Regions from separate parts of the Acidihalobacter sp. genome, predicted to be linked through region 1. Evidence: predicted binding sites of a transcription regulator. Region 1 holds the regulator's gene; the other holds the start of a gene.
The links. Region 1 encodes FNR, which switches genes on or off when oxygen is low (the NO sensors DNR and NnrR bind a similar motif). Its sites were predicted from a motif close to TTGATNTANATCAA; they were not measured.

Region 1 (4,418 bases):
CATCCGGGACCGCTACACGTAGGTCGATGAACGAATACAGTTTCAACAAATTGCAGAAGCGCATTCGTCGCGAGGCGGGCAATGCCATCCGTGACTTCGGCATGATCGAGGATGGCAATCGCATCATGGTCTGTCTTTCCGGCGGCGCCGACAGCTATACCATGCTGGATACCCTGCTCTATCTGCAGCGCGTGGCGCCGGTGTCCTTCGAGGTCGTGGCGGTCAATCTCGACCAGAAGCAGCCGGGATTTCCGGAAGAGGTGCTGCCGGGCTATCTGGACAGCCTGGGCGTGGAGTACCGCATCGTGCAGGAGGACACCTACAGCATCGTCAAGGACAAGGTGCCCGAGGGCAAGACGACCTGCTCGCTGTGTTCACGCCTGCGCCGCGGCATTCTGTATCGCACCGCGCAGGAAATCGGTGCAGACCGGATCGCGCTGGGCCATCATCGCGAGGACATACTCGAGACCTTCCTGCTGAACATGTTCTTCGGCGGCTCGCTCAAGACCATGCCGCCCAAGCTGCTGTCCGACGACGGCCGCAACGTGGTCATCCGCCCGCTGGCCTACTGCAAGGAGGCGGACATCAAGGCCTATGCCGCCGCCAGGGAGTTTCCCATCATTCCCTGCAACCTGTGCGGCTCGCAGCCGAATCTGCAGCGCCAGGAGATGAAGGCCTTGCTCCAGGAATGGGACCGCAAGTTCCCGGGGCGTTTGGAAAGCATGTTCCGGGCGCTGGGTAACGCCTCGCCGTCCCATCTTCTGGATCATTCGCTGTTCGATTTCCCGGCCTTGGTTCCGGGGGATTCGGTCGGAGCGGAAACCGAAGTTGCAGAGACGGCTTCCGTCGCGAGCGGGTTCGGACGGCCTGCGGAGGCGGTGCTGCACCGCTTCTGAGCGCCCGTCGTCCACAGTGCAAACCTTCCCAGGGAATTTCTTATGAGTCGCTTGGAGCTTTATCCCGAGATCACGCCGTTTCGCAGCCGCATGCTGCCGGTCGACGATCGGCATACCCTGCACGTCGAGGAGTGCGGACGCTCCGGTGGTTTGCCGGTGGTGTTTCTGCACGGCGGCCCCGGTTCGGGATGCGAGCCCTGGCATCGGCGTTTCTTCGATCCGCAGGTCTACCACATCGTGCTGTTCGACCAGCGCGGCAGCGGCCGCTCGCTGCCGCATGCCGAACTCGAGGGCAACACCACGCAGGACGTGATTGCCGACATCGAACGTGTACGCGAGGAACTGGGCATCGAGCGCTGGGTGGTGTTCGGCGGCTCCTGGGGGTCGACTCTGGGGCTCGCCTATGCCGAGGCACATCCGGAGCGGGTGCTGGGCCTGGTGCTGCGCGGGATCTTTCTGTGCCGCCCGCGTGACATCGAATGGTTCTACCAGTCGGGTGCCGACCACGTCTTCCCCGACTATTGGCAGGACTACCTGGCGCCGATTCCCGAGGCCGAGCGCGGCGATATGCTCGAGGCCTACCATCGGCGGCTGACCGGCAGCAACGAGGTTGCGCGTATGGCGGCGGCTCGGGCCTGGTCGCAGTGGGAAGGGCGCACGGCGACGTTGTTGCCCAGTGAGGCGGTGGAGGAGCATTTCACCGATCCGCATGTGGCGCTGTCGCTCGCGCGTATCGAGAACCACTATTTCCGCAACCGTATTTTCCTTGAACCCGACCAACTGCTGCGTGAGGCGCACCGCCTGGCCGAAATCCCCGGCGTCATCGTGCATGGGCGCTACGATATGATCTGTCCGATCGATCAGGCTTTCGCGCTGCATGAAGCCTGGCCCCAGGCGCGGCTGGAGATCGTCCCGGACGCGGGACATTCGGCCAGCGAGCCGGGTATCGTCGATGCCTTGGTAAGGGCGACGCGGGATCTTGCCGAGCAGCTGGCGTGATCGGCCTGCTGCAGCGTGTAAGTCGTGCCGCTGTGCGGGTGGATGGTGAGAGCGTCGGTGCCATCGAGGCTGGATTGCTGGTGCTGGTCGGGGTCGAACGCGGCGACACCGAGGCTCAGGCCGATCGTCTGCTCGAGCGTCTGTTCGGCTACCGCGTGTTCGGCGACGCGGAGAGGCGTATGAATCTGAGTCTCCAGGATGTCGGCGGCGGTTTGCTGCTGGTGCCGCAGTTCACGCTGGCGGCGGATACGCGCAAGGGCATGCGTCCGTCTTTCACGCCGGCTGCGGCGCCGGAGGACGGGCGGAGGCTGTTCGATTGGCTTGTAGAGCACGCGCGAACCCGCCACAAGCCGGTGGCCACCGGCTTGTTCGGTGCGAACATGCAGGTTGAATCGGTCAACGACGGGCCGGTCACGTTCTGGCTGCAGGTGCCGCCGGTCTGACGGCTGCTTTGCGGGGCAGCCGGCTTACGAGGATTCCCGGTTGCGGCTGTCGTCCTGATTCGGGTCGGGGCCGGTGTTGCCGGCCATTTCCGCCAGCGCCTCGCGCTGTAGAATCTTGACGGCCTTGCGCTGCGCCTCGATGAGGCCGTCCTGCTGGAAGCGGGTGAACAGACGACTGACGGTTTCCACGGCCAGACCGAGATAGTTGGCGATGTCGTGGCGCGACATGCTCAGATTGAATTCGGTGCTCGAATAGCCGCGCATGCCGTGGCGCGAGGAGAGGTTGAGCAGAAAGCCGGCGAGGCGTTCCTCGGCATTGCGGCTGGCGAGGATGCGCATGAAGCGTTCGTCGGCGTTGAGTTCGCGGCTCATGACGCGCAGCAACTGGTGCTGCAGGTCCTTGATCTCATGGGCCAGAGCATGCAGGCGCTCGAAGGGCAGCTCGCATACGCTGGTGGTTTCCAGCGCGACGGCGGAGCTGGGGTGCGAGCTGTCGCTGATGGCGTCGAGGCCGAGGATCTCGCCCGGCAGATGGAACGCGTTGATCTGTTCACGGCCGTCATCGGAGATGGAAAAGCTTTTGATCGAGCCGGAACGGATGGCATACAAAGCGCCGAATTGGTCGCCCTGATTGAACAGCGCCGCCCCGCGCTGCAACGGCCGTTTGCGGTTGATGATCTGGTCCAGCCGGGCGACATCGCTGCGGCAGATGCCGATCGGCAGACAAAGATCCTGCAGTTGGCAGTCTGCGCACGCGCGGGAAAAGCCTTGGAGGGTGATCACGTTGAACGACTCCATTACTTTCCCCTCGTCATGACTTCGTTGATTGGCAAGCTTAACAAATGATACCGAATGTTCGTACTCTCTGATCTAGGTCACTTTATCGCTGCGGCCCTTATGGTATCCTGCAGGCCCGCATACTGTTTTGTGTGATCATGGCCCAGCGCACTGCCGCCGTTCAGCGCGATACATTGGAAACGCAGATCAGCGTACGGCTGAATCTGGATGGTTCCGGTGAGACGTCCATCGCGACAGGAGTTCCCTTCTTCGACCATATGCTCGATCAGGTCGGCCGGCACGGTTTGATCGATCTCGAGGTGCGCGCCCAAGGCGATCTGCACGTCGACGCGCACCACACCGTGGAGGATGTCGGCATCGCGTTTGGGCAGGCGCTCGCCGAAGCGCTGGCCGACAAGCGCGGCATTCGCCGCTACGGCCACGCCTATGTTCCACTGGACGAAGCCTTGGCGCGCGTGGTGGTGGATTTCTCCGGCCGCCCCGGGTTGGTCCACGAGGTCGATTACCGGCGTGCCCGCATCGGTGAGTTCGATACCGATCTGATTCATGAATTTCTGCAGGCGCTGGTCAATCACGCGCGGCTGACGCTGCATGTCGACAGCCTGCGCGGGCGCAATGCGCATCACATCGCCGAAACGGTGTTCAAGGCGCTGGGTCGGGCCCTGCGGATGGCCGCCGAGCCGGATCCGCGCTCGGCGGGCCAGTTGCCTTCGACCAAGGGCGCCCTATAACTTCACTCTTACCGGTTTCCGAGCCTGGCGGGCATGGCTGATCTGGCAATCATCGATTACGGAATGGGCAATCTGCGCTCGGTCGCGAATGCCTTGCGGCACGTCGCTCCCGTGCAGGATCGCGTCGTGGTGACTTCCGATCCTGCTGTCGTGCTGGCGGCCGACCGGGTGGTGTTCCCGGGGCAGGGCGCGGCACGCGACTGCATGCACGAGCTGCGGGCCTGCGGCTTGGAGGATGCGGTGCGCGAAGCCGCGCACACGCGGCCTTTTCTGGGAGTGTGCATGGGCATGCAGGTATTGCTCGAGCACAGCGAGGAAAACGGCGGTACCCCTTGTCTCGGCGTCCATGCGGGCGATGTGCGGTATTTCGGTGCGGCGCCGCGGGATCCGGTCACCGGCGAGCATATCAAGGTGCCGCACATGGGTTGGAATCGCGTCGAGCCTGCCCGCGATCACCCGCTGTGGGACGGCATCGCGCCGGGTAGCCGTTTCTACTTTGCCAACAGTTATTACGTGGCGCCGTCCGACGCCAGCCTGGTCGCCGCGACCAC
Region 2 (4,418 bases), on a different contig from region 1:
GCAACCCCAACCGTGTGCGCGCGCTGGTCGGGGCGTTCGCGCAGGGCAATCCGACCGGTTTCCATGCGGCGGACGGCTCCGGCTATCGTTTCATCGGCGAGCAGGTACAGGCGCTGGACGGGCTCAACCCGCAGGTCGCCGCACGCATGGTGGGGGTGTTCAGCCGCTGGCGGCGCTATGGCGATGGCCGTCAGGCGCAGATGAAGGCGGAGCTGGAGCGGCTGCAGACGCTGGAGCTGTCGCGCGACGTCTACGAGATCGTCAGCAAGAGTCTGGAGAACCAAGGCTGACCATGCGCGCCGGCAAACGGCTACCCTGCTGCTCGTTTGTCTGTTGAGCTGGGCGACGACGTCCTTTGCCGGTCAATTCCCCCGGGTGACAGATGCGCTGGAGCCCGATCCGCAGGATTTCCAGAAGGAGACCCTGGGTACTGGTTCGGGGCGCGAGAACCTCTATTGGGGCAGGGGTGTCAATGGTTGGCGCGCTGTGGTGCTTGCCGATCCCGTTGGCTGGTGAGGCGATATGTACACGCTGTGGGTGGTGAAGCTGGACGTCGCCAGGGAAGCCTTCGTCGCCGCGCTGAGGGATCCATCCCGGCAGCCTTACCGACAGTCCGTTGCATATCAGGATTGGCGTCCGCCATTGGTCTTCTGGTCGGAGAAGCGGTGTCAGGCCTGGCTTGTTACGGTCAACGAACCGTATAGCGTACTAGGGCCTGTTCACACGATTGCGCGATGCGCTGCCGGAGCCGTTTTTCGTGACCCGCCAGGCGCCGCGAGCGAGGTGTAGCCCGGCTACATGAGCGAGCGGCAACGCCGCGGGACGCGAAAAACGGCCCGGCCCTACGGGTTGTGTCCGGTTGACCGCCACTCGGCGTTGCTCGTCGTTCATTTGGAATGACCAAATCTCTCTCCTCGCGCCTTGATTGGCGGTCAACCGGGCGCAACAGCGCACCGCGCAATCGTGTGAACAGGCCCTAGGCGACTGGGTCGTGTATACGGTGGCGGCGCAGGGCGCCCATCAAGACTGCACCATCGAGTTCCGGCCGCAGCATCGGCGCATTCTGGCAGCGCTGCCGAAACCTGTGCAGCGTTTCGAACATCTGTTGGAAAAGTCCATCGGACCGGGTGAAGAAGAAGGCACCCTGCACCCGACGCTGACACTGCTGCTGCATGTCAGACGATTGCTCGCGAACATGGCATTCCGGCCTTGGGCCGTGTCCGACGCCGATGCCTACAATACGCGGGAGCGGGTTGATCTCGGGTTGGTGGTATGGGCGGAACAGGGAGCATCGTATTCACGTTTGTATCTGCAGATTCAGCATGCGTACGCTCCGGCAGAGCATGCGTTGGCGGCATTTTACGAACGTAAGTACGATATGTCCCCGGAGCGCGCCAAACGTTTCGCTGCGAAGGTGACGGATATCCTGTACCGCGCGAACTTTGTCTTTTCGACGCGAGACTGAGCGCGCCTTTGCGGATTCTCCGTCTCGACTATCGTAGCGCTTCGTCCATTCCGACAGAGCAATCGTCAACGAAGAGTTGGATTGATTCGGCGAAGTCGGGGTCGACCTCGGCCTTGTCGATCGTGCAGTGTACGATCAGTTCTTGCTGCTGCGTGTTGTAGGTGATCGTCCAGGACAGGGCGTGCGGGCAATCGAGCAGGGAAAAACGCGCGCCGCAGCGGAGCGGTTCCCGGCTCACCTCGAAAGCGCCCCACAGGCAATAAAGGTCACCCGTATGGCCGGAGTTCACCGTGATCGAATCGATGGAAGCACATAGCTTGGGCAGGTTGTCCAGGATCAGCAGGCTGTGGAGTCGATCGATGCCCGGGTCGGCGATGCATTTCCTGGCGTAGAACTCCATCAAGACCGCTCCTGTGAAATGTAGAGACGTGGTGGCTGCTGGTGCGCCGAGTATTGTCGAGTATTGTAATGTGACGTAGGGTGATTGTGGCGCGCACCGGACTCGGGGCGGGAAGCTTGCTTCAGGTCAAGGTCGGCAGCGTTTAGTTGATGCAGAATCGTCGCTTGACCGGAAGCGTACCCGAGGCGTGCTCGCCACATCGCGCTGCCGTTGTTTAACGTGCATTCCCGGAGGATGCGGGTGAACGCAGACAAGCAAAACGTCTTTTTCGACCCCGACCTGATCCGCCGCTACGATTGCGCCGGCCCGCGCTACACTTCGTATCCTACGGCGGTGCAGTTCCACGAGGGCTTCGGCGAGGCCGAATACCGCGCGGCCGCCGTGCGCAGCAATGCCGAAGGACGGGCGTTGTCGCTGTATTTCCACCTGCCGTTCTGCAATACGGTTTGCTACTACTGCGCCTGCAACAAGATCGTGACCAAGGATCGCAGCCGCGCCGCGCCGTACTTGCAGCGCCTGCATCGCGAAATAGCCATGCAGGGTGGGCTGTTCGATGTCGGTCGCAAGGTCGAGCAACTGCACTGGGGCGGAGGTACGCCGACATTCATCTCGCACGCCGAGATGAGCGAGCTGATGGAGGTCACCGGACGGCATTTCGAGCTGATCGAGGATGGCGAATATTCCATCGAAATAGATCCGCGCGAAGTGGATGGCGGGACCATCGGACTGCTGCGCCGGCTCGGTTTCAACCGCCTCAGCCTGGGTGTGCAGGACTTTGATCCGCGGGTGCAGAAGGCGGTGAACCGTATCCAGGGCGAAGCCGAGACCCTGGGAGTGATCGACGCCGCGCGCGGGGCGGGTTTCCGCTCGATCAGCGTGGATCTGATCTATGGTCTGCCGCACCAGAGCGTGGCGAGTTTCGCTGCGACGGTGGACAAGGTCATCGCCGCCGCCCCCGACCGCCTGTCGGTCTTCAACTACGCGCACCTGCCCGAGCGATTCAAGCCGCAGCGGCGCATCGCCTCTGCCGATCTGCCCAGCGCGGCGGAGAAGCTCGCCATCCTCGAGGATACCATCGGCCGCCTGACCGCCGCCGGCTATGTCTATATCGGCATGGATCATTTCGCGCGTCCGGACGATGAGCTTGCCGTGGCCCAGCGCGAGGGTACGCTGTATCGCAACTTCCAGGGCTACTCGACGCACGCGGATTGCGATCTGGTCGCCATGGGGGTGACCTCCATCGGCATGCTGGCGGACACCTACAGTCAGAACGTGCGTACCGAGCCGGAATATTTCGAGCGTGTCGACGCGGGGCGTCTGCCGGTGTTTCGCGGCGTCGAGCTGAGCCCGGACGACCGCCTGCGGCGAGCGGTGATCACCGATCTGATCTGTCACTTCCGGCTCGATTACGCGCGTATCGAGAGAGCCTACGGAATTGTGTTCGCGGACTATTTCGAACCAGAACTGCAGGCGCTGGGAGCCTTGCAGATCGACGGCCTGCTCGTGCTCGAGCCGGGCGGCATCGTGGTAACGCCGGCGGGTCGTCTGCTGATCCGCAACATCTGCATGACGTTCGACGCTTATCTGGCCGCGGCGCAAGGCGGCTATTCGAAGGTGATCTGAGGACCTGCAGTCCTGAGTCGAAGTACTACGCTAAATAGGGACAAACCGGTGAGGAGGGGTATGGTGCCAAGGGAGTTCGAAGAGAAGCGCGATTTCATGCGCATTCCACCCCAAGATTGGTTCTGCGGCGCCCTTGGAGGCCAGTGCCGAGGTGGTCCGTGTGGATGTCATTGAGCCGGATAGGCTTTACGAGATCGGTGTGGCGTTCAGCGAGGTGCGTTGACGGTTTACTGAAGACGCGTGAGTTTCCTCGTTTTGGATTCTTTTGGTGTGCTGATTAGGGCCCTTCGTTGAGCTTCTGGGGCATGTTTCGGGCGCGATTTGAGGCATGAGGATCCGCTCTGAATCGGTGACGCGCCCGAGCCGATTTGTTCGGCACATCCCTGCGCCTTGCCCCTGAACGGGGCCCGCAGTCATTCGCCGTCCAGGCGAAAGGCTGCTTGGCCGGCGTCCTGCCGGCCATCCCCGCCCAGGCGCACGTTCGCGAGGCAAGCGATCAGGGGGGACCGAACGTCAAAACAGGGCGAGTCCGAAGCTGAATCGTTTTGAGCTAGCTTGGTAGTAAATCAAGCGTTTGGGATACGTTCTGTTTTGACTCCCCGGTTCCCGTGTGGCCTTGCCTCGAGCGTGCGCCCCGGCGCGGGGTCGGGCGGCAGGGACGCCGCCCGAGCAGGCTTTGCCTGGAAGGCAAGTGCCTGCGGTGCCCCGTGCCGGGGCGTGCGCTCGAGGTTTGCCCGTAGGGACAAGCACAGCACTCTGCACCTGTGCCATTGGCGGCTGCAGTTGGCTGGTGTGCGTTCAGGGCAAGGCGCGGTGCGCAGGCAACGCCGCTGGCGAAGGCAATAAGCCTTCCCTGCACGGCGCGCCTTGTGGCGAAACAGCCTGGAGTCGCTGCAGCCGCCAATGGCACAGGTGCAGAGTGCTTGGGGT

Region 2: hemN (oxygen-independent coproporphyrinogen III oxidase) is a predicted target of FNR. The motif match lies at 1,982-1,995, and genes of this name have one in related genera.

Annotation. Positions count from the first base shown of each region.
Region 1 is NZ_JARRQY010000003.1:27,988-32,405, forward strand. Features, by position in the region: gene ttcA (tRNA 2-thiocytidine(32) synthetase TtcA) at 27-896, shown strand; gene pip (prolyl aminopeptidase) at 939-1,895, shown strand; gene dtd (D-aminoacyl-tRNA deacylase) at 1,892-2,338, shown strand; gene fnr (fumarate/nitrate reduction transcriptional regulator Fnr) at 2,363-3,121, opposite strand; gene hisB (imidazoleglycerol-phosphate dehydratase HisB) at 3,274-3,867, shown strand; gene hisH (imidazole glycerol phosphate synthase subunit HisH) at 3,901-4,418, shown strand, end outside.
Region 2 is NZ_JARRQY010000047.1:451-4,868, reverse strand. Features, by position in the region: gene pepN (aminopeptidase N) at 1-290, shown strand, start outside; gene P8014_RS15355 (hypothetical protein) at 992-1,465, shown strand; gene P8014_RS15350 (hypothetical protein) at 1,494-1,865, opposite strand; gene hemN (oxygen-independent coproporphyrinogen III oxidase) at 2,106-3,488, shown strand.